3 regions of the Photobacterium leiognathi genome follow, and region 1 is predicted to be linked to each of the others. Evidence: riboswitches for the same ligand, from Rfam matches in the RefSeq annotation. Region 1 holds a riboswitch; each other region holds the start of a gene.

Region 1 (7,727 bases):
CTGTCACATCTTCAAGGGCAAATAAAATCTGTTGTTTGTGTGGCAGTGGCTGACTAACCACTTGATAAATGGAAGTACCTTTCACGCCTTCAGCTTTGATCAATTCATGATTAAACTGTGCTCGCCCTTCTAGCACTAACTGTAACTTCTGCTCGAAAGCTTCAAACTCAATCGGGTTAATAACTTTGCAGAAATTACGAGATTTCATCGCAGGAACAGAGTAAGGAAACAGTGACGCACAACTTTCATTGGCTAAAATAATACGCCCATTACGATCCACAACTACTAAGGCATGTTGAACCGTGCTGATCACATCATCTGCAAATGCTTTCTCATTTTCTAACTGCGAAATCGTATGTTTAATTTTGGACTCACGCTGATTAAGCTTTACAATCATCGTGTTAAAACAATCAATTAATGCATTAATTTCATCTTTGGCATCTGATGCCTGTTTAATTGTATCGGTTTGATTAAAGTGAATGACATTGATCATCGCATCATTTAACTGGCGAATCGGACTGATCATCCAATGACGTAGGCGATGTATTACAAAAAAGCTAAGCAGTACCAAGGCTGCCAATAAGTACATACTGACTTCTAACTGAGAGGTTTTTATTTCCTCTAATGCCGCTAATGACACAACAACCTTTAGCCTTGCTAACTCTTCCTCTTCAAAGACTACAGGAACAACCATAAACAAGTGGTTATGGCTAAAAATATACCCTTTACGCTCAGCAATCTCCTTCTCCGACTCTGTTGGCATAACTGACGGTTGCTTCTGATTCTGATATTTAGCAAATACCATTTTTGCATCTCTCATCACAGATACAGAAGTGATCATAGGGTCGGCACAAAATGCGGATAATATTTCATTTGCCGTTAATGGATCATCAAATTGAATCGCAGCAGTTAAGTTTGTACCAATACCTGTTGCGAGAATATTGATTCGATTAACTAAATTCTGCTTTTCACTTTCGATATATTTATACGAACCTAATGTTTGGAATACCAAAAACAACACCACAACAAAAAAGACCAGAGGCAAATATAAACGTTGGCTTAATGATAAAGAGTTCATCCAATTTTTGCTCATGGCTGCACTCCTTTCACAGGTTGTGTTTCTAGCTTTGGCAAAATGGCAATTTTTAATAATTTAGAGCTAATAGAAAGCTTTGCTCTTTTAGCGTTAACCAGTGCAATTGCAGGACGAACTTTATTGTCCATTGAACGCAATTCAATCATGCCGCCTTTATTTAAAAATGATTGACCTGAGCCAATAGTTAACACCCCTTGCTCAATAGGTATTTGATTCAATTTTTGCTCTCGTTGAGGAGATATATAGGCAATTTGGCATTGGTCAATTTGATTAATATTCGTTAACGTGACGATGTTATTTCCAATGTTATTGGCTTTAAGTAAACGACTTAATGTTAACGCTACCTTATCAGTACCGAGTGTGCAGTACGTTAATTTTTCGCTTGTTTTTAGCTACGTGATAAATTGCGAGAAACGGTAAATATACACTGCGGAAATTTCATAATCGGCAGCATTATGAGCATGCACTTTATGAGCTAAGGTATTAATACAAAGCGCCAAGGCAACCACAAAATATAAAATGTACAGACGGCAAAAATGGTAAGGCTTACCGATAAGCCCTACTACTTTCTGTTTCATTTTATTGTTCGGTGCGCAATCGTTACTTTGCATTTAGCCCCACTAAAGTGTTGTCCACGATAGACGCATAAATACCGTTTCTTCTAACGGTGCTTTATTGGGCATATCTTCATAGGTCGAACTGCCTAAACCATCAACAACAAACTCTACCAATGACCACGAGTGTTTTTGCTGCCATGCAACGCGTAAATCCAATGTAGTAATCGCAGGTGCTTCATAATATTCCAGTGATGATGACACTGAACCTTTATGTTTTAACCACCAATCAATTTGCCATTGAGGATTAAGTGTCCACATCATTTGGATCGAACCATAATGGTTCGGCTGATGATCATATAATGCTTTATAACCGCCATTGAGATATGTATCACACGTTCGATAGCGTGAATCGCACTCTGCTTGTGTATCAATAAAGCTGTATGAGGTATTGAAATTGATCGCTTCTGAGGGTTGCCAAAACAAAGCTAACTCAGCGCCATAACTCTGTGCTGTTAAATTATCACTATAACTGTTTCTAAAGATCGCCGTTCCACCTGGTAATGTAGTGCCATCTTCACAATAACCATAAGTACAGATCCAACGACCATCATCAATCATACGTAGGTTATCGTACTCACTGTAAAAAACAGTGGCATCAAGGGAAAATGTGTCAGTTATTTTTCCACGATAGCCCGCATCCCAAGTAACAACTGATTCATTATCCATATCCTTATTACCCGCGGTATAGTTCATCGCAGGATACATACCGACACAAGACGGATGCTGAGATAAATCACAATTTGGAATAGAAGCGATCGCATTACCTAAAACAAACATGTCCGTTGTTGAATCAACCGCAGATGGCGTTACTACAGCGCGACCAATACCAGTCCACAATTGATGATCATCTGTCGCTTTATAATGTAACCTTAATTGCGGCTGTAACTCTGTTGTATCGTTACGTGTAAAGTGCTCAACTTTAACACCAAGGCTCGATGTCAGCTTATCCGTTAGTTGTGTTTCTAACTGTGAGAACACATTATAAATCTGCTCTCGCTGCACACGCTCATAAGCCAAGCGCTGATAAGGTTGCATACCAGTATAATAATTAGCTTTGGCGGTTGGGATCTTTAGGCGTGTATAACGGGCACCAATACCCATTGTTAACTCATTTTGTTCATTAAGCTGTTTGATCATTAATAGATCACCATTCACAGTACTATATTGACCATTCGCTGTTGGCTCTGTACGTGAATTATTATCAATCCAAAATGAGCCTTTATATTGGGTGTCATCAAGTGTCTTACCAAAATTAAGGCTCGAATAAACCCCACGTGAATAATCCTTTAATAACGAAGGATTAGCGACAATAGCAGTATCAGGATACAAAGGATGAAGGGGTTGTTCTAAAAAATCATAGGTGTACCAACTAGAATGCTCAGACTTGGTGTGATAACCACCTAGCTGGAAAGTTAAAAACTGATCGTCTTCAATATAATCCGTTCTAAAAGCAACGTTATAGTTATTCCACTCATCATCATTAAACGAGTAATAATCAGATTGAACACCTTTTACTGATAATCTTGCTGTTGTAAAATCATTTAGCTGAAAGCCATAACGATAGTCAGCTTCTTTATAATTATATTTACTATGGGCTATTTCAAAAAACTGACCGAGAGTCTCATTACTATTTTTAGTAATAATATTAATGACACCATTGGTCGCATTACCGCCCCACATCGTGCCAGCAGAACCACGTAAGATTTCAATACGATCAATATCATCTAAAATGGTATCAATGGTGTGCCAGAAAGTACCTGACATTAGAGGGCTAAAAACACTGCGCCCATCTACCATGACGAGCAATTTATTAAATAGCGTTTCATTCAAACCACGAAGAGAAACTTGCCAGTTAAATTCACTGAGCTTTGTTACCTGCACACCCGGTGCCAACGCTAATGCTTCAGCAATAGAGCGAACACCACTTCGACGAATTTGTTCATTCGTGATCACATAGATAGCAGCAGGTACATCATTAAGCGGCTGCTCTTTTTTTGCTGCCGTCGTTACCGTTACGTTCTGACTTGTTAACTCATCTAAGTCCATCGACATCAGATTATCAATGTCAGATGACGCCGAAGCTGCGCTATAGAATGACAATATGAATGCCGACAAGAAATACGATAACGAATGTAAATTTTTCTTCATGGTTATTATGTTAGGTAAACGTTCCCTCCTAAATTCTATCAAAGTAGTTATGGTTATTAATAATAAGGTTATATATATCCATACCACTCAAAAATACCAAAAAGGCATAACAAACAGGTTATTTTCATTTAAAAAATAAACAATTTTTATATTAACCATCCAACAATATAAGCTTAATACTAAAAAAAAATAATAATACTCATCAAAGGCCATAGTTATTAATATTTAGTTACGCTTTAAATTCTTTTAGAGAATAATTTTTTTCTTAACCAAATGTAAATAATTAGACGCAGTTAACAACTAGATAGCTTACCTATTACTTAGATAACAAAATAATCAAATTCATTAACTAACTAAATCTCATGAATCTCCGTTAATAGCAGCCTCATGCTCATCTTTTTGGTACTATATAACACTTAGTCGGGGAGCCTTGTGCTGAGATCACATCCAATGTGGAACCCGTATTCACTTGAACCAGTTAGTACTGGCGTAAGGAACTAAAATCAATTGCTATTTAATTGACGCTTAAAGGTAAGTTTTGATACACGCTTTTAAGCGAGCACTTCTTACGCTTTATTATAGAGATATGCTATGTCAGTCACTTTCAATAAAGCAACAACCCCCATCGTTCTTACCATTGCAGGCTCAGACAGCGGTGGCGGTGCAGGTATCCAAGCAGATATCAAAGCAATATCAGCCACTGGCGGGTATGCGTGCTCTGTGATTACCGCTATCACCGCACAAAATACCCTTGGGGTTTCTGCCGTTCACCCTATCCCTTTGCCGATTATTGAAAAACAGTTAGATGCTGTATTTAGTGATTTAAACATTGTCGCAGTTAAAGTCGGTATGCTTGCTGATAGCGATATCATTGAGCTGGTCGCGGCGAAAATACGTCAATATAAGCCACGTTTTTTAGTGGTCGATCCTGTGATGATTGCCACCAGCGGTGATCCTTTATTAAAACAAACAGCAATAAAAACCCTTAAAACAGCACTACTACCGCTTGCTGATAACATTACCCCAAACCTGCCAGAAGCCGCGGCATTAACCCAGTTAGCTATGCCAAATACCCAAGATGGCATGTTGGCAATGATAGATGAACTACGTTTACTTGGTGCAAAATCAGTATTGCTTAAAGGTGGGCATCTTGAATGCACTAACGAAAGTAATGATGTACTGATTCTGCCGCAAGAGATAGAAATCTTCTCTGCGCCAAGAATCCAAAGCCGTAATACCCACGGAACAGGTTGTACATTATCATCAGCTATCGCCTCTTATCTTGCTCAAGGCTATACACTTATGTCTGCCGTACAACTGGCAAAGCACTATATTACCTCGGCAATTGAGTATGCCGATCAGCTCGATATCGGGCATGGTCATGGTCCTGTTGATCATTTCTTTGCATTACGTTCCAAAACAACGAACAACCACGGCTCTTAATCGCTTATTACGACGAAATATCCCTCATATATCAATATGATAAATGAGGGATAACACATGAACGAACATCACAACCGCAGTGTAACCACGCTACACTTTGTCATTTTTTTCCTAATTTTATTTATTCTTTTAAGCGGATCACGCTTATTTCGTCAATTAGCAATTTAGTGCTATTAGTCTTCTTATTTTTATTTATCTTCAAGTAACATAAATATAACAAGTAATATGGTATTTCGTGATCTAGCATTAAGTGATAAAGCCTTACTACTCAGATAAGGTTCTTATTTTTATTAGATTGTCAGGATATTTATCTCCAAGCGACTAAATTAGACCTTATTACGGCTCCCCATCGCTTAGAGAAAAATATGAACTTAAAACCTTTAGCATTCAGCATTGCCTTACTATGTTCGGTTCCTACTATGGCAGCAAAACCTAATACAGATCTTCAGTTAATGCCTTACCCTCAGCAAGTGTCATTAACCAATAGCACCCCTTTAGTAATTGATCGTCATTTCAATGCGCAATTAACGGGCTTCACTTCACCACGATTGATCTCATTGGTTGAACGCCTAAATCACCGCATTGAAAGGCAAACAGGGCTGTTTCGCACAACACCTATTCAAACTAAAAACCAAACACCTACACTGACGATTGATGTTAAAGCGCCAGCACCAACAAAAGTGCAACGAGCAAAAGAAGATGAAAGCTACCAGTTAGACGTAACCAGTAAACAAGCCAAATTAACGGCTAATACGCCTTATGGTGCAATGCGCGGTATTGAAACCTTCTTGCAGTTGATTCAATCCGATACCAATGGATTCAACATTCCTACCGTCACCATTGAAGATTCACCTCGCTTCCCTTGGCGCGGAGCATTAATTGATACAGCTCGCCACTTTATTCCTGTTGATGTGATTAAACGTCAACTTGATGGTCTTGCATCAGCCAAACTCAATACATTCCATTGGCACTTAACCGATGATCAAGGCTGGCGTTTAGAATCTGTTGCCTACCCTAACCTACAAGAGAAAGGCTCAGACGGACTCTTTTATACCCGAGAACAAATTAAAGATGTGGTGGCTTATGCCAATAGCCTTGGTATTCGAGTCATTCCAGAAGTGGATTTACCCGGTCATGCTAGCGCAATTGCCGCGGCTTACCCTAAGCTAATGACCGAAGTACAAGATTATCAAATAGAGCGTAAATGGGGGGTTCATAAACCCTTACTGGATCCGACTAAACCTGAAGTCTATAAATTCATTAACACCTTAATTAGGGAAGTTACCGAGCTATTTCCTGACGAATATATTCATATTGGTGGTGATGAAGTTGATCCTGAGCAATGGAATAACAGTGCTCATGTTCAGCGTTTCATGAAAGAAAATAATTTGAAAGATGCGCTCGCCCTTCACGCTTATTTTAACCAACGCGTCGAGCAGATTTTAAAACGTCATAAACGAAAAATGATCGGCTGGGATGAAACCTATCACCCAGATCTACCTAAGAGCATTGTGATCCAATCATGGCGTGGTCACGACTCTTTAGGTGAATCTGCTAATGATGGTTATCAAGGTATTCTTTCCACGGGCTACTACATTGATCAGGCGCAACCTGCTGCAATGCACTATCGTAATGATCCGATGCCAAAGCCACTTCAAGTCAATGATGTCATTGCCGAAGGTGAGCAATGGCAAACTTGGGCGTTTTCTGCTCCTCGTAAAAAAGGCAGTCCCGTTACAGGAACATTTACTTTGATCACTGCGAAAGATGGCACTCAACGTGGCTTTATCGATTACAAAGGTAAATCCCGTCGTGCGATTTTTGATATTCAAAGCATTAAGGGTGTCACCCAATTTTGGATGGATTCTTGGATGGGTAAAACCATACCTAAAGTAGTGCTAAAAGATGGCGTACTAACTGGTGATATGCAGGTCGGTAATGCCAACTATCCAATGACAGGAAAGCTAATTGCAGCTTCAAACATCGAAGGTAGTCAATATCCAACCGCACCCAAGCCAGTTGAATTGAAGCAAAAACAACAAGATCGCATTCTTGGTGGTGAAATCACTTTATGGGCTGAAAACGTTAAATACGATACGCTTGAATTACGCATGTGGCCTCGCTCTTACGTGATTGCCGAGCGTCTATGGTCTGATGCTTCTATTACAGATGAAGATAGCATGTATCAGCGTATGGAAACCATGGATGATTGGTCAACACTATCGGTAGGATTACAACATCAATGGAATAGTATGGTAGGGCTAAAGCGTCTTGCTAACGGACATGATATTGCGCCACTGCAAGTGCTATCAGAAGCGATTGAACAAGCACAATACTATCATCGCCACCATGAGAAATGGGTGAACGAAAACTATGATCAATTCGATCCTCTCAATCGCTTAGCAGATACCTTACCACCCGAA
Region 2 (7,727 bases), on a different contig from region 1:
CAAGCAGAGAGCCGTTCGTATCAATAAAACTCGTTATCCAGTTCGTTCCAAACACCTTAAGTGATAGGTGTTAGCCTAATTGGCGGTTTTTTTATGTCTGTTAGTTAGCTTTTCATCATGATTTGGTAGCCAACATAACACGCGGCGATACTGACAATAACGTTAAGCAAAATGTTTAAACCAGCTTTAAAAAACTCGCCTTGCTGCATAAGTACTACGTTATCCATTGAGAATGTTGAGAACGTAGTTAATGCACCTAGGAAGCCCAAGCCGATGATAGGTCGCCATGGCGCAGCTTCAATCATTCCTTGATTCAGTGCTGACATCAATAACCCCATGATTAAGGAGCCCAGCACGTTTACGGTTAAAGTACCGTATGGGAAGCCACGGCCAAATAGCATTACGCATAGCTCAGAAATTAGGTATCGTGAGCAGGCACCGAATGCACCACCAAGCGCGATGAATCCTAGTAATAAATATTGGCTCATTGGGATCTCGTTTATATTTTCAGGTAATGATAGAAAGCGGTCATGATAATCGCTAGTTAGAAAGGTGAGAACTCTCCAATATTGCAATCATTGATTCAATCGAATATTAATTCGTCAGCCACATCGTTAGTTGTATAGCTACATTTATAGCATCATAATCATAATTATTGAATTTGTAATGAGCCTTGGCTCAAGGAGGCTAGATATGTCGCTTTACCAAACTGTGTTATTAGCGGTTAACCCTGAAGATAAAAATGCGCATAAATTGATGGTAAAAGCTGGCGTTATTGCTGAGCAGAATCACGCTGATTTACATGTTGCTTATGTTGAACCAGGGATTGGCAATGTCAGCTTTATTGATGTTGAAGTTGAATTACAAGAAGAGCACGACACTATTGCCAAAAAGCGTATGAAAGAGTTGTCTGAACTGATTGCTGCTTCTTCTTACAAGGTTAAAGCGATTCATACTGCAGATGGCGATGTCTCTAAACATATTGAAGCCTTAGCCAAGGAGCTTAATGCGAACCTTGTGATCACCGGGTATCACAAATCGACTTTCCACCTCTTTGGTGATTTAAGCGATTCTTTAGCGAATCACCTTAATTGTGATGTATTGATTTCACAGTAATCTTGAGCAATATGCTGAATGTAATAAGAGGCCGTGTTGATACACGGCTTTTTGTTATCTGTCACTTTTCACATTTTTTCTCAGTATAAAGGTTGTTGCGCTTTTACAGCTTCTCTATACTCATTGCTACTTGTCGGAGTGCCATATGGCTGAGACCGCATTGCGGGATCCGTTGAACCTGATCAGGCTAATACCTGCGAAGGGAACAAGAGAATGTCTTCTGCTACATATCTTCTATGATCACTGTACGCATCTGCATAGCTGTACATAAAGTACACACCTCTTGTTTACGCCCATCCGCCAAGCATTTTCCCCTACATTGAAAAATCAAGGAAACTGCTATGTCGAATCGCAAGCAAGCGAGACTGGAAGCTAAACAATTTATTGAATCATTAACTGTTCAACCATACCCAAATTCACAAAAAGTATATGTTCAAGGAAGTCGTTCTGATCTTCGTGTACCTATGCGTGAAATCACTCTTGCTGATAGTTTGGTTGGTGGTAGCAAAGAATCCCCTATCTTTGAGCCAAATGAACCTGTACGTGTTTACGATACTTCAGGTTTTTATACCGATCCTGATAAGACGATTGATATCTACAGCGGTTTGCCTACCGTTCGCGAACAATGGATTTTAGATCGTGAAGATACAGAGCTCCTTGACGGTTTAAGTTCTAATTATGCCAATGAACGTTTAGATGATAAGACGCTAGATGATTTACGCTTTGGTGAACGTGCACCGATCCGCCGTGCAAAAGCAGGTAAGTGCGTGACACAACTTCACTATGCGCGCCAAGGTATTATTACCCCTGAGATGGAATATATCGCGATCCGTGAAAATATGGGACGTGCGAAATACCGTGATGAAGTCTTAAATCAACAGCATCCAGGTATTAGCTTTGGTGCCAACTTACCAAAAGAAATTACCCCTGAGTTTGTGCGTCAAGAAGTGGCTGAAGGACGTGCGATTATTCCTGCCAATATAAACCACCCAGAAACTGAGCCAATGATCATTGGCCGTAACTTCCTTGTTAAAGTTAATGCCAATATTGGTAATTCAGCGGTGAGTTCATCGATTGAAGAAGAAGTTGAGAAGCTTGTTTGGTCGACCCGTTGGGGTGGAGATACGGTAATGGATCTCTCTACAGGGCGTAATATTCACGAAACCCGTGAATGGATCATCCGTAACAGCCCTGTTCCGATTGGTACTGTGCCAATGTATCAAGCCCTAGAAAAAGTGAATGGGGTGGCTGAGAACCTTAACTGGGAAGTATTCCGTGACACATTACTAGAGCAAGCTGAGCAAGGGGTGGATTACTTCACTATCCATGCTGGCGTACTTCTTCGATATGTACCAATGACGGCGAAACGCGTAACAGGCATTGTATCGCGTGGCGGCTCTATTATGGCGAAGTGGTGCTTGGCACACCATAAAGAAAGTTTCCTCTACGAGCACTTCCGTGAGATCTGTGAGATTTGTGCGCAATACGATATTTCACTATCACTAGGTGATGGCCTGCGTCCGGGATCCGTCGCTGATGCGAATGATGAAGCGCAGTTTAGTGAGCTACGCACCTTAGGTGAGTTAACGAAGATTGCATGGGAATACGATGTTCAGGTCATGATTGAAGGCCCTGGTCACGTACCAATGCATATGATCAAAGAAAACATGGAAGAGCAGCTTGAGCATTGTCATGAAGCGCCATTCTATACTTTGGGTCCACTAACTACCGATATTGCACCGGGCTATGATCATATTACCTCGGGCATAGGTGCCGCTATGATTGGTTGGTATGGTTGTGCAATGCTTTGTTATGTCACACCAAAAGAGCACTTAGGTCTGCCAAATAAAGAAGATGTAAAAGTTGGCCTTATCACTTATAAGCTATGTGCTCATGCCGCTGATTTAGCCAAAGGACACCCTGGTGCACAAGTACGTGATAATGCGCTATCAAAAGCACGTTTTGAGTTTCGTTGGGAAGACCAATTTAACCTTGGTTTAGATCCTGAAACGGCGCGTGCATATCACGACGAGACCCTACCTCAAGAGTCAGGAAAAATTGCTCATTTCTGCTCAATGTGTGGCCCTAAATTCTGCTCAATGAAGATTTCTCAAGAAGTTCGAGATTATGCAAAAGATCTTGAACGATCTGATGAGCTAGCAATCAAGCTATTAGACGATCCGTTAGAGGGCATGCAGCAAAAAGCACAAGAGTTCCGTGAGAAAGGTAGCGAGCTTTATCATCCTGCGAAAGAGGAGTGCTAAATGAGCACATTAAGCTTACCAAAGGTTTTATCGTCTCTGGTGATGCATATTGAGCCATTATTAGCCTCTGCTGCAGAGTATCAGTTAGGTGAGCAAGTCACGTTAATGCCATCAAGCCAAGAGTGGATTGAGGTATCGACACCCTCTTGCGTTAAACGAGTAGGCTTTGAACAAGCCTGCTCCACAACACCTGTTGATTATGAGATCCAAGATCAATGGGGCTCTATCGATGGGAAACTCTCATCGCTCAAAGCGCAAGTACTGAAACGCCCAGACTTAGTAATTTGTGGCTTGCCAGTTAAGGGGGGCTACCTTGATATTTGGCATCATGATGGTGACGTGCGTGGTTGTTTCAGTGTTGAACTTGGTAATGCGACTCAACAGCGAGCGATGTTATTGGTGGCACTCGCGCTTGATTACCCCTTAGAAGATGCTCTAGTGCTAGCAAGAGCCTATGCCCAGTCAACGCAGATGGGCATTTGGTCAACTGAGCGTGATGCTTTCCCTGATATCGTTTGTGCTAATTTTGCAAAGCTGTCAGATATTGGTTGGCAATTCGAATGTCAGCCAGTTGAAGCTTTTTCACCTGTTGATAGTGAGAAACTTACGTTATATCCGGTGGTGGATTCCGTCCAATGGGTTAAGCAGTTACTTGAATTGGATGTGAAAACGACTCAGCTGCGGATCAAAGATCCGAATGCTCAAGGTTTAGAGCAAGATGTTGCTCAAGCTATTGCGTTAGGTCAGCAGGCAAATGCGCAGGTCTTTATTAATGACTATTGGCAACTGGCTATTGAGCATGGTGCTTTTGGGGTGCATTTGGGACAAGAAGATTTAGCTGTTGCTGATCTCAATGCTATTCAACAAGCCAACCTTCGCTTGGGGATCTCAACCCATGGGTATTACGAGATCCTACGTGCGATGGCATTTAATCCAAGTTATATCGCCCTCGGTCATATTTACCCAACTACAACTAAGCAAATGCCGTCATTACCGCAAGGTGTTCACCGCTTAAAGCTTTATCAACAACTCATTGGCAATGCGTTTCCAACGGTGGCGATTGGCGGTATTGATTTATCGCGTGTGCCAGTGGTTTGGGACACAGGGGTGAGTAGTGTTGCGGTGGTACGTGCGATCACCCAGTCTAGTGAGCCAGCGATTGCCGTCGAACAACTCAATAAATGTTTAGTTCAGCGTGAGGTGATGTATGACAACTGACAGACTCTCTGATACTGCTTTTATTCGATATAACCGACAAATCATGCTCGAAGACATGGGAGAGCAGGGACAACTTGCACTTAACAATGCCAAGGTATTGATCGTCGGTGCGGGCGGTTTAGGCTCAGCAGCAGCAATGTACCTAGCCGCTGCGGGTGTTGGCTTACTGGTGATTGCAGATGATGATGAGGTTGATAGTTCAAACTTGCAGCGTCAGGTGATTTATCGAGAAAACGATGTGTCACTCAATAAAGCGCAAGCAGCCTGTGATCAGCTTTTAGCATTGAACCCATTGGTGAGAACGCGTGCAGTAAAAGCCAAGCTTGCAGGCTTTCAACTCGCGATGGAAGTACAGCAGGCCGATATTGTGCTTGATTGCAGTGATAACTGGGCTACCCGTTATGCGGTCAATCAAGCTTGTTATCAGCATCAAACACCACTGATTGCTGGTGCGTCGATAGGTTGGCGAGGGCAGTTACTGGCGTTTGATTTCAGACAGATCTCACCGTGTTATCAATGTGTGTTTCCATTAAGTGCTGAAACGCCACCACAAGATCAAAACTGTCGTAGTAACGGCGTGATGGGACCTGTTGTAGGCACTATTGGAACGTTACAAGCGCTTAATGCGATCAAAGCTATCGCAGGTGTTGGTGAAGTTGGGTTTGGTTTACTGCAGCAATTTAATGGCTTAACAGGAAAATGGCAGCAGGTATCAATTGATGCTGCTCCTTGTTGCCCTGTATGTGGTCAGCAAGAGCAAAGGGAGGTTGTGTAAATGGCTACCATGATAACTATCTGGCTGAATGATGAATCTATGTCTTGCGAGGCTGAGCAAACCGTCAATCAATTTGTTAAGCAGTTAGATTTACCCATACAAGGTACTGCGATCGCGATAAATCAGCGAATTGTTGCAGCCAGTGAGTGGTCGACAACCGTCATTGCTGATGGCGATCAGATCGCGTTATTTCAAGCGATAGCAGGAGGTTAATATGTTGACCATTGCAGATAAAACATTCACATCGCGATTATTTACCGGAACGGGTAAGTACGCCAATCGAGATGTCATGGCTGAATCGATTTTAGCGACAAGCTCTGAGCTCGTGACGATGGCACTAAAGCGGGTCAATATTGCTGAGCGTGATGACGATATCTTAGCGCCATTGATCCAAGCTGGAGTGAATTTACTGCCTAATACGTCAGGGGCAAAAAATGCCAAAGAAGCGATCTTTGCTGCGCAGTTAGCCAGAGAAGCATTGGGGACGAATTGGCTAAAATTAGAAATTCACCCTGATCCAAAATACCTGATGCCTGATCCGATTGAAACGCTAAAAGCAGCAGAGCAGTTGGTAAAAGAAGGGTTTGTCGTACTGCCTTACTGTCATGCCGATCCTGTGCTTTGTAAGCGATTAGAAGAGGTAGGTTGCGCTGCCGTGATGCCACTAGGTGCGCCGATTGGCTCGAATAAAGGGATCGCTTCTCGCGATTTTCTTCGCATTATTATCGATCAGGCGCAAGTACCTGTGGTGGTGGATGCGGGCATTGGTGCACCTTCACATGCCGCAGAAGCGATGGAAATGGGGGCTGATGCGGTATTGGTTAATACTGCCATCGCAGCGGCAAGTGATCCGATTGCAATGGGGCGTGCATTTAAATTGGCCGTGGAAAGTGGTCGTATGGCCTATGAAGCTGGTCTTGCTGGTAAGGTGAATCATGCCATTGCATCAAGCCCATTAACGGCATTTCTTAACGACTAAGGAGCCAACATGAGCTTTGTGGATGTTTGGCAACAAATGGATTGGGATGATATCCGTTTGTCGATTTATGCTAAAACGGCTACCGATGTTGAGCGTGCTTTAGGAAAATCAACGCTGGATCTAGAGGATTTCAAAGCCTTAATTTCACCCGCGGCTGAACCTTACTTAGAGCAAATGGCACAACTCTCTGCGATGCTAACACGTCAGCGGTTTGGTCATACCATGAGTTTTTATGTGCCGTTATATCTTTCGAATCTGTGTGCCAATGCGTGTACCTATTGTGGTTTTTCGATGGAAAATCGCATTAAGCGCCGTACCCTGGGTGAGCAAGAAATAGAGCGAGAGTGTGAGGCAATAAAAGCGCTAAATTTTGATAGTGTGTTATTGGTAACTGGAGAGCATCAAACCAAAGTCGGTATGAATTACTTTCGTGATGCGATCCCTCGAGTCAAAGATCACTTCAGTTATTTGGCTATGGAAGTACAGCCACTTGAGCAAGATGAGTATCAAGAGCTGCGACAACTTGGTTTAGATGCGGTGATGGTGTATCAAGAAACCTATAATGCACCAACCTATGCGAAGCATCATTTGCGAGGCAATAAAACCAATTTTGAATACCGCTTAGCGACACCTGATCGGTTAGCAAAAGCAGGAATAGACAAGATTGGGATCGGTGCCTTGATCGGCATGGAAGAATGGCGCACGGATTGTTTTTTTGTTGCTAGTCACTTGGCCTATCTTGAGCGAACCTATTGGCAAAGCCGCTACTCGATTTCATTCCCGCGTTTAAGACCATGTACTGGTGGATTAGAGCCTAAATCGGTGATGACGGATCGCCAACTGGTGCAATTGATTTGTGCTTATCGGTTGTTTAATCCTGAAGTTGAGCTGTCGTTATCGACTCGAGAATCACCGCATTTTCGCGATAACGTATTGCCTTTGGGGATCACTAGTATGTCGGCGGGCTCTAAAACCCAACCGGGCGGATATGCTGATGACACGCCAGAGCTAGAACAATTTGCGATCAGTGATGAACGCTCGGTCGCAGATGTCGCAACTGCCGTCAAGCGGCAGGGGTTTGAAGTGGTGTGGAAAGATTGGCACCCTGCATACTCGGGATAAAAATAAAGCCAGTACCTGATGTGTACTGGCTTTTCTTTTTCTTATCTCAGAGTTAGCGGTTTAGCGGTGATGTCGCTTGTGTTAGCCACTCAAGATCACTACCAGTCAGCGATGGGCTGATCACGTTAAACACGGTTTGGTGATAGTTGTTAAGCCATGCAAGCTCTACGTCGGTTAGTAGTGCTGGCTCGATTAAACGCTTATCAATTGGCGCACGAGTTAATGACTCAAAGCCCATGACGTTCATGTCGCC
Region 3 (7,727 bases), on a different contig from region 1:
TAGCATAAAAAGGAGTTATGACAGCAGGGTTAAGCTTCAAAGGAGACTCAATGACAATCCATTTCTCTATTTAAAAGCAATTAAATGTTAATAAAAAGTAAGTCATGAAAACACTCTAAAACAGTATCGATAGCTTTATGTCTTTTACTTATATCGTGAAACAACACTTTCCATTAATTTAAAATCAACACCTTAATGGCATATTCGTAAAATAAACGTAATTATTGGTTGACCTTTGACCTGTCTATTTGGTATTCATTTGTTAATTAACTTTATATAAGTGTGTACAAAATGAAAAAGCATTTCTCATTACTCCTAAGCCTCCTCCTTATCGTGACTTAATCGCGCGGGTTGCTTATGGGTGGGAAATGCCACTAACGATTTTAGAACCCGCGCTACTTGCGCGGGTTTTTTCATATATCGACTAGCGCAAGTGAATGCGAACTAACCTGTAACGGTAATAGACTAAAAGGAAGTAGCAATGAAAGATCAGGTCATTATTTTCGATACTACGCTACGTGACGGTGAGCAGGCGCTATCAGCAAGCCTAACCGTTAAAGAAAAACTACAGATCGCATACGCATTAGAACGTCTAGGTGTTGATGTTATTGAAGCCAGCTTCCCTGTTTCATCACCCGGTGATTTTGAATCAGTACAGACGATTGCTAAAAACATCAAAAATAGCCGCGTTTGTGCCCTTTCTCGTGCCGTTGCGAAAGATATTGATGTGGCGGCAGAGTCCTTAAAAGTCGCAGAAGCTTTTCGTATTCATACTTTTATTTCCACTTCTACCGTTCATGTCCAAGACAAACTGCGTCGCAGCTATGATGACGTGATTGAGATGGGTGTTGCCGCAGTTAAACGTGCTCGCAATTATACCGATGATGTCGAGTTTTCTTGTGAAGATGCAGGCCGTACTCCTATTGATAACCTGTGTCGTATGGTAGAAGCTGCGATCAATGCAGGCGCGAACACCATTAATATTCCAGATACCGTAGGCTACACCCTACCAAGTGAATTTGGTGGCATCATCACTCAGCTATTTAACCGTGTACCAAATATCGATAAAGCCATCATCTCGGTTCACTGTCATGACGATCTAGGAATGTCTGTTGCGAACTCAATGGCGGCGGTTCAAGCGGGTGCTCGCCAAGTGGAAGGGACGATTAACGGCTTAGGGGAACGTGCGGGTAACTGTTCGCTAGAAGAGATCGCAATGATCATCAAAACCCGTCAGGAGCTACTTGGCGTGACGACTAATATCAAACACGATGAAATTCATCGCACCAGTAAAATGGTCAGCCAACTATGTAACATGCCTATTCAGGCCAACAAAGCGATTGTCGGTGCTAATGCCTTTAGTCACTCCTCAGGTATTCACCAAGATGGCATGCTAAAGAATAAGAACACCTATGAAATCATGACACCAGAGTCTATTGGTCTGAAAAACCAAGCACTAAACCTAACCAGCCGTTCCGGTCGTGCAGCAGTGAAAAGCCATATGGATGCCATGGGTTACACCGAAAACGAATACAACCTAGATAAGTTGTACGCTGATTTCCTAAAACTGGCAGATCGTAAAGGTCAGGTGTTTGATTACGATCTTGAAGCACTGATGCATTTTTCCAACCTACGTGATGAAGATGACTACTTCAAACTCAATTACCTAAGTGTGCAATCAGGTAGCGTAATGGCAACCACCAGCATCAAGCTGCAATGTGGTGATGAAGAAAAGTGTGAAGCAGCTGTCGGCAATGGTCCGGTTGATGCGCTATACCAATGTATTTACCGTTTAACGGGTTACGACATCGTATTGGATAAGTTTGATCTAACCGCCAAGGGTGAAGGTGAAGATGGCTTAGGTCAGGCAGATATTATCGCAAACTACAAAGGCAGAAAGTACCACGGTACTGGTCTCGCAACAGATATTGTTGAAGCTTCTGGTCAAGCCCTACTGCATGTTATTAATAGTATTCACCGTGCAGATCAAATTGAAGAGATCAAACAGCGCTCTGCTCATTGAGCTAATAGCAAACCCAGATAACAAATTTTAATGTTTAAATAATTACGGAGAGCAACAAGCCATGGCAGGTTCTTACAAAATTGCAGTTCTACCCGGTGACGGGATCGGCCCAGAAGTAATGCAGCAAGCACATAAAGTGCTAGATGCTGTTGAAGCTAAATTTAATCTCACTTTTGCCCGCACAGAGTACGATGTGGGCGGTATTGCTATCGACAACCACGGCAGTCCACTACCTGATGCAACCCTAAAAGGTTGTGAAGAGGCTGACGCTGTACTATTTGGTTCTGTCGGTGGCCCTAAATGGGAACATCTTGCGCCAAACGATCAACCTGAGCGTGGTGCCCTACTACCGCTACGTAAACACTTCCAACTATTTTGTAATCTTCGCCCAGCACAGATCCACCGTGGTCTTGAGAAGTTCTCGCCACTGCGTGCTGATATTTCTGAGCGTGGCTTTGATATTGCGGTAGTACGTGAACTAACGGGCGGTATCTACTTTGGTCAGCCAAAAGGTCGTGAAGGTGAAGGCGATCAAGAAAAAGCGTTCGATACTGAAGTTTATTACCGTTATGAGATTGAACGTATTGCCAAAATTGCCTTTGAATCAGCACGTCTTCGTAGCAAGAAAGTGTGCTCGATTGATAAAGCGAACGTACTACAAAGCTCAATTCTATGGCGTGAAGTGGTCGAAGAAGTGGCAAAAGACTACCCAGATGTCAGCCTTAGCCACATGTATATTGATAATGCGACGATGCAGCTTATTAAAGATCCTTCGCAGTTTGATGTGATGCTATGTTCAAACATCTTCGGCGACATCATTTCGGATGAATGTGCCATGATCACAGGATCTATGGGTATGTTGCCATCCGCCAGTCTTAACCAAGACAAGTTTGGCATGTACGAACCTGCGGGCGGCTCTGCACCTGATATTGCCGATAAGAATATCGCCAACCCTGTGGCACAGATCCTATCAGCAGCACTGATGCTACGTTACAGCCTTGGCGAAGAAAAAGCCGCACGCGCCATCGAGCAAGCAGTATCACAAGCACTGGAAGCCGGCGAACTCACCGCCGATCTTGCCAGTGATAAACCTGCATTAACCACCTCTGAAATGGGCGATAAGATCGCTGCATACATTCAGCAAGCATAAGGGAGCATGAGCAATGTCGAACACTAATAATAGCGCCCCTAAAACGCTTTACGAGAAAGTTTACGATGCCCACGTTGCTGTTGCTGCACAAGGCGAAAACCCGATCCTGTATATCGATCGCCACTTAGTACATGAGGTGACATCACCACAGGCTTTTGATGGTCTGCGTGAAAAAGGTCGTAAAGTACGCCAAGTATCAAAAACCTTTGCAACCATGGATCACAATGTCTCTACTCAAACTAAAGACATTAATGCCTCTGGTGAAATGGCACGCATTCAAATGGAAACGCTAGCCAAAAACTGTGAAGAATTTGGCGTCACCCTGTACGATCTAAACCATAAATATCAAGGTATTGTGCACGTTATGGGCCCAGAGCTAGGTATTACGCTACCGGGTATGACCATTGTTTGTGGTGACTCACACACCGCCACTCACGGTGCCTTTGGCGCGCTAGCCTTTGGTATTGGTACTTCTGAAGTTGAGCACGTTCTAGCAACTCAGACCCTAAAACAATCTCGTGCCAAGACCATGAAGATTGAAGTAAAAGGTAAAGTTGCTGAAGGTATTACCGCTAAAGATATCGTCCTTGCGATCATCGGTAAAACCACGGCTGCTGGCGGTACGGGTTATGTGGTGGAGTTTTGTGGGGAAGCCATTACCGATCTGACCATGGAAGGTCGTATGACCGTCTGTAACATGGCAATTGAACTAGGCGCAAAAGCCGGTTTGATCGCACCCGATCAAACCACGTTTGATTATATTAAAGATCGTGAATTTGCACCCAAAGGCGCTGAGTTTGATGCTGCAGTAGAGTATTGGACATCACTGAAATCGGATCCTGATGCCGAGTTTGATGCGGTAGTCACCCTTGATGCGAAAGATATTAAACCACAAGTGACATGGGGAACTAACCCTGACCAAGTGATTGCCGTTGACGAGCCAATTCCAACACCTGAAAGCTTTAACGATCCAGTAGAAAAAGCATCAGCGGAAAAAGCCCTCGCTTACATGGGGCTAGAAGCAGGTAAAACACTGTCTGATTTTTCTGTTGATAAGGTATTTATCGGTTCATGTACCAACTCACGTATTGAAGATATGCGTGCAGCAGCAGCGATTGCCAAAGGGCGTAAAGTTGCCCCTAATGTTCAGGCTCTGGTTGTGCCAGGTTCAGAGCAAGTTAAAGCACAAGCGGAAAAAGAAGGGCTAGATAAAATCTTTATTGAAGCCGACTTTGAATGGCGTCTACCTGGGTGCTCAATGTGCTTGGCAATGAATAACGATCGCTTAGGTCCCGGTGAACGTTGTGCCTCAACCAGTAACCGTAACTTCGAAGGTCGCCAAGGTCGTGATGGACGTACTCACCTAGTAAGTCCTGCGATGGCAGCCGCCGCGGCATGTGCAGGTCACTTTGTCGATATTCGTCAACTAGACGCAGCTTCTGCGTAACAAAAGGATGTGAACATGACTGGTTTTAAACAACACACTGGGCTTGTCGTACCGCTAGATGCTGCCAACGTCGATACCGATGCGATTATTCCAAAACAATTTTTGCAGAAAGTCACCCGAACTGGATTTGGTAAACACCTTTTCCATGACTGGCGTTTTCTTGATGATGCAGGCGAGCAAAACAACCCTGAATTTGTAATGAATGCCCCACGCTATCAAGGTGCAAGTATTCTGCTTGCTCGTGAAAACTTTGGCTGTGGTTCATCTCGTGAGCACGCACCATGGGCACTGGCTGATTACGGGATCCAAGTAATGATCGCACCAAGCTTTGCCGACATTTTCTACGGTAACTCGATCAACAACCAAATGGTGCCTGTTCGCCTAACCGAACAAGAAGTCGATGAGCTATTCCAATTTGTTGAAGCCAATGAAGGTGCTGAGATCAACGTCGATCTCGAAAAGATGATCGTCACCGCAAACAGTAAAACCTATTCATTCGAAATTGATGAATTCCGTCGCCACTGTTTGCTTAACGGTCTAGACAACATCGGCTTAACGCTACAACACGAAGATAAGATCGCCAGCTTTGAGAGCCAAATCCCTCGCTTCCTTGCTTGATCATTCATCATTTTAAACTTCATAGACGCCCTTTGTGGGCGTTTATTTTTTGTCGCTAATAACAAAACAAACAATAAAAGCAGGTTTTAGTCACCAAATACTCTATAGCCGTTTAGAAAAACGATTGCTTACTATTATCAAGGAATACAACATCTTGATGAGAGAGTGTTAATACTGCCATTGCTTTAAATAATATGCGCTTTGTCTACAACAGGCCGTGTATTCAGACGCTATCACTTATTTTCAGTAACAGGTACAATGCATTGTTCTCATTGGGGAGCCTGTTGGCTGAGATTGTTAAGCATACATGCTTTATACAGAACCCATCGAACCTGAACCAGGTAATGCTGGCGTAGGAATTGAGATACTCGAACATTTAACTAGGTGTTCGAGTCTGCTGCACCGCACGATGCGACAGCTCTCAAACCTGTGCCGCTCTCTCTTTCTATTTTTGTCCATAGGATGTCGGACATATCGGAGCGCATAGTGAAAAAAACAACCACTCTTCTAACACTTATCTCATTGTCACTTATCGCAAGCAGTGCTTTTGCTGCCGACAATACTCTCAATGTTTACACCTACAGCTCATTTGCATCTGAATGGGGTCCAGGCCCTGTGATCAAGAAAGCCTTTGAAGCGCAATGCAATGGCTGTAAGGTGAATTTTGTTTCACTAGAAGATGGCGTCTCTATTTTAAATCGTGTGCGTCTTGAAGGTAAAAACAGCAAAGCCGATATTCTGCTAGGGCTTGATAATAACCTGATGACAGAAGCGAAAAACACTGGATTACTAACAACCTCTAACGTTGATACCAGTAAGCTAACACTACCCAAAGGCTGGAGTGACAAGACGTTTGTTCCTTATGACTATGGTTATTTTGCCTTTGTCTACGACAGTTCAAAACTGCCAAATCCACCAGCAAGTCTTGATGCCTTGATCAAAGATCAAAACATTAGCGTGATCTACCAAGATCCTCGTACCTCAACGCCAGGCCAAGGTTTAATGTTGTGGATCAAGTCTGTCTATGGCGATAAAGCACCGGAAATGTGGCAGCAATTGGCAAAACACACCGTCACTGTAACCAAAGGCTGGTCAGAAGCTTATAACATGTTTTTAAAAGGCGAGTCAGATATGGTGTTGTCATACACCACATCACCTGCTTACCACATCATTGCTGAGAACAAGCATCAGTACAAAGCGGCTGATTTTAAAGAAGGTCACTACATGCAAGTAGAAGTCGCAGCGAAGATGAAAAATAGCCCACACCCAAAACTGGCTGATGAGTTCATGCAATTTATTGTCAGCGATGCTTTCCAATCACAAATCGCTACCCACAACTGGATGTATCCAGTGACAAAACAAAGCTTACCGAAAGGATTTGATGAGCTCACCGTACCAAGTAAAGCCCTTGAGTTTAGTGCCGATAAAGTGGCAACACACCGCAAAGCTTGGATCCGAGAGTGGCAACAAGCATTGACTCAATAATGGTTTAAGACTTTGAACAAACGCATCACCTTATTGCCCGGTATGATCAGTGCCGGGCTGATCATTTTCGTTGTCGTTTCTGCGCTGTATGCCTTAATCAGTGAAGCTGGCGACTGGCAACTTGCAACCTTATGGCATGATCCCTACCTGCGTCATGTAACGGGTTTTAGCTTCTATCAAGCGTTCCTCTCAACGCTACTTAGTATTATTCCAGCGATCCCCATCGCCTATGCTCTTTCTCGTCGTCAATTTATCGGCAAAGCCCTACTCCTTCGCCTCTTTGCGATGACATTGGTCATGCCCGTCTTAGTGGCCGTTTTTGGTTTGCTATCTATTTATGGCAAAAGCGGCATCATCAGCGACAGTTTGGGAACACTTGGCTTACCACCATTAAATATTTATGGCTTAAGTGGGATCTTACTGGCACATGTATTTTTAAACCTGCCGCTTACAGTACGCTTTTTACTGCAAAGCCTCGATGGTATTCCTGCTGAACAACATCAACTTGCTGCTCATTTAGGGATCACAGGATGGAGTAAGTTTCGCTTAATTGCATGGCCTCGACTACGCCAACAGCTACCGCACATTGCCGACTTAGTCTTCATGCTGTGCTTTACCAGTTTTGCGGTGATCATGTCATTAGGTGGCGGTCCTAAATCCACCACGATTGAACTTGCGATTTATCAAGCGCTTCGTTATGACTTTGATTTAGCAACTGGTGCTATTTTGGCGCTATGGCAAATGCTGCTGTGTTGTTCGTTAGTATTGATCACTCAACGCTTTGCTAAACCCCTCTCAACCCTAAATGGCTCGATCAATAAAATGGTGGTGAACTATCACGATCACTGGCGTGCTAAATGTTGGGATACCTTTTGGATCATCGTAGCATTACTGTTTGTCGTACCACCAATTTTCGCTGTGGTCGTTTCGGGTATTAACCGCCAATTGCTTAGTATCTTAGAGCAAGAGCAACTCTGGTCAGCGATTTATAATTCACTGCATAT

Evidence for each region. Region 1 has a riboswitch for thiamine pyrophosphate ahead of thiD (bifunctional hydroxymethylpyrimidine kinase/phosphomethylpyrimidine kinase). Riboswitches for the same ligand answer to the same signal wherever they lie in the genome.
Region 2: linked by a shared signal. The riboswitch ahead of thiC (phosphomethylpyrimidine synthase ThiC) and the one ahead of thiD (bifunctional hydroxymethylpyrimidine kinase/phosphomethylpyrimidine kinase) in region 1 are both predicted to bind thiamine pyrophosphate.
Region 3: linked by a shared signal. The riboswitch ahead of thiB (thiamine ABC transporter substrate binding subunit) and the one ahead of thiD (bifunctional hydroxymethylpyrimidine kinase/phosphomethylpyrimidine kinase) in region 1 are both predicted to bind thiamine pyrophosphate.

Annotation. Positions count from the first base shown of each region.
Region 1 is NZ_CP131599.1:1,168,454-1,176,180, forward strand. Features, by position in the region: gene Q7674_RS05385 (diguanylate cyclase domain-containing protein) at 1-1,093, opposite strand, end outside; partial or broken gene Q7674_RS05390 (YfiR family protein) at 1,090-1,467, opposite strand; gene Q7674_RS05395 (hypothetical protein) at 1,489-1,707, opposite strand; gene Q7674_RS05400 (TonB-dependent receptor plug domain-containing protein) at 1,717-3,861, opposite strand; TPP riboswitch at 4,273-4,374, shown strand; gene thiD (bifunctional hydroxymethylpyrimidine kinase/phosphomethylpyrimidine kinase) at 4,453-5,304, shown strand; gene Q7674_RS05410 (beta-N-acetylhexosaminidase) at 5,670-7,727, shown strand, end outside.
Region 2 is NZ_CP131601.1:3,189,730-3,197,456, reverse strand. Features, by position in the region: gene Q7674_RS21500 (IS4 family transposase) at 1-64, shown strand, start outside; gene crcB (fluoride efflux transporter CrcB) at 105-488, opposite strand; gene Q7674_RS21490 (universal stress protein) at 694-1,116, shown strand; TPP riboswitch at 1,241-1,338, shown strand; gene thiC (phosphomethylpyrimidine synthase ThiC) at 1,458-3,380, shown strand; gene thiE (thiamine phosphate synthase) at 3,381-4,598, shown strand; gene Q7674_RS21475 (HesA/MoeB/ThiF family protein) at 4,588-5,373, shown strand; gene thiS (sulfur carrier protein ThiS) at 5,374-5,586, shown strand; gene Q7674_RS21465 (thiazole synthase) at 5,588-6,352, shown strand; gene thiH (2-iminoacetate synthase ThiH) at 6,362-7,474, shown strand; gene Q7674_RS21455 (aminopeptidase P family protein) at 7,527-7,727, opposite strand, start outside.
Region 3 is NZ_CP131601.1:2,882,836-2,890,562, forward strand. Features, by position in the region: gene leuA (2-isopropylmalate synthase) at 482-2,023, shown strand; gene leuB (3-isopropylmalate dehydrogenase) at 2,085-3,173, shown strand; gene leuC (3-isopropylmalate dehydratase large subunit) at 3,187-4,620, shown strand; gene leuD (3-isopropylmalate dehydratase small subunit) at 4,636-5,238, shown strand; TPP riboswitch at 5,502-5,614, shown strand; gene thiB (thiamine ABC transporter substrate binding subunit) at 5,701-6,723, shown strand; gene thiP (thiamine/thiamine pyrophosphate ABC transporter permease ThiP) at 6,766-7,727, shown strand, end outside.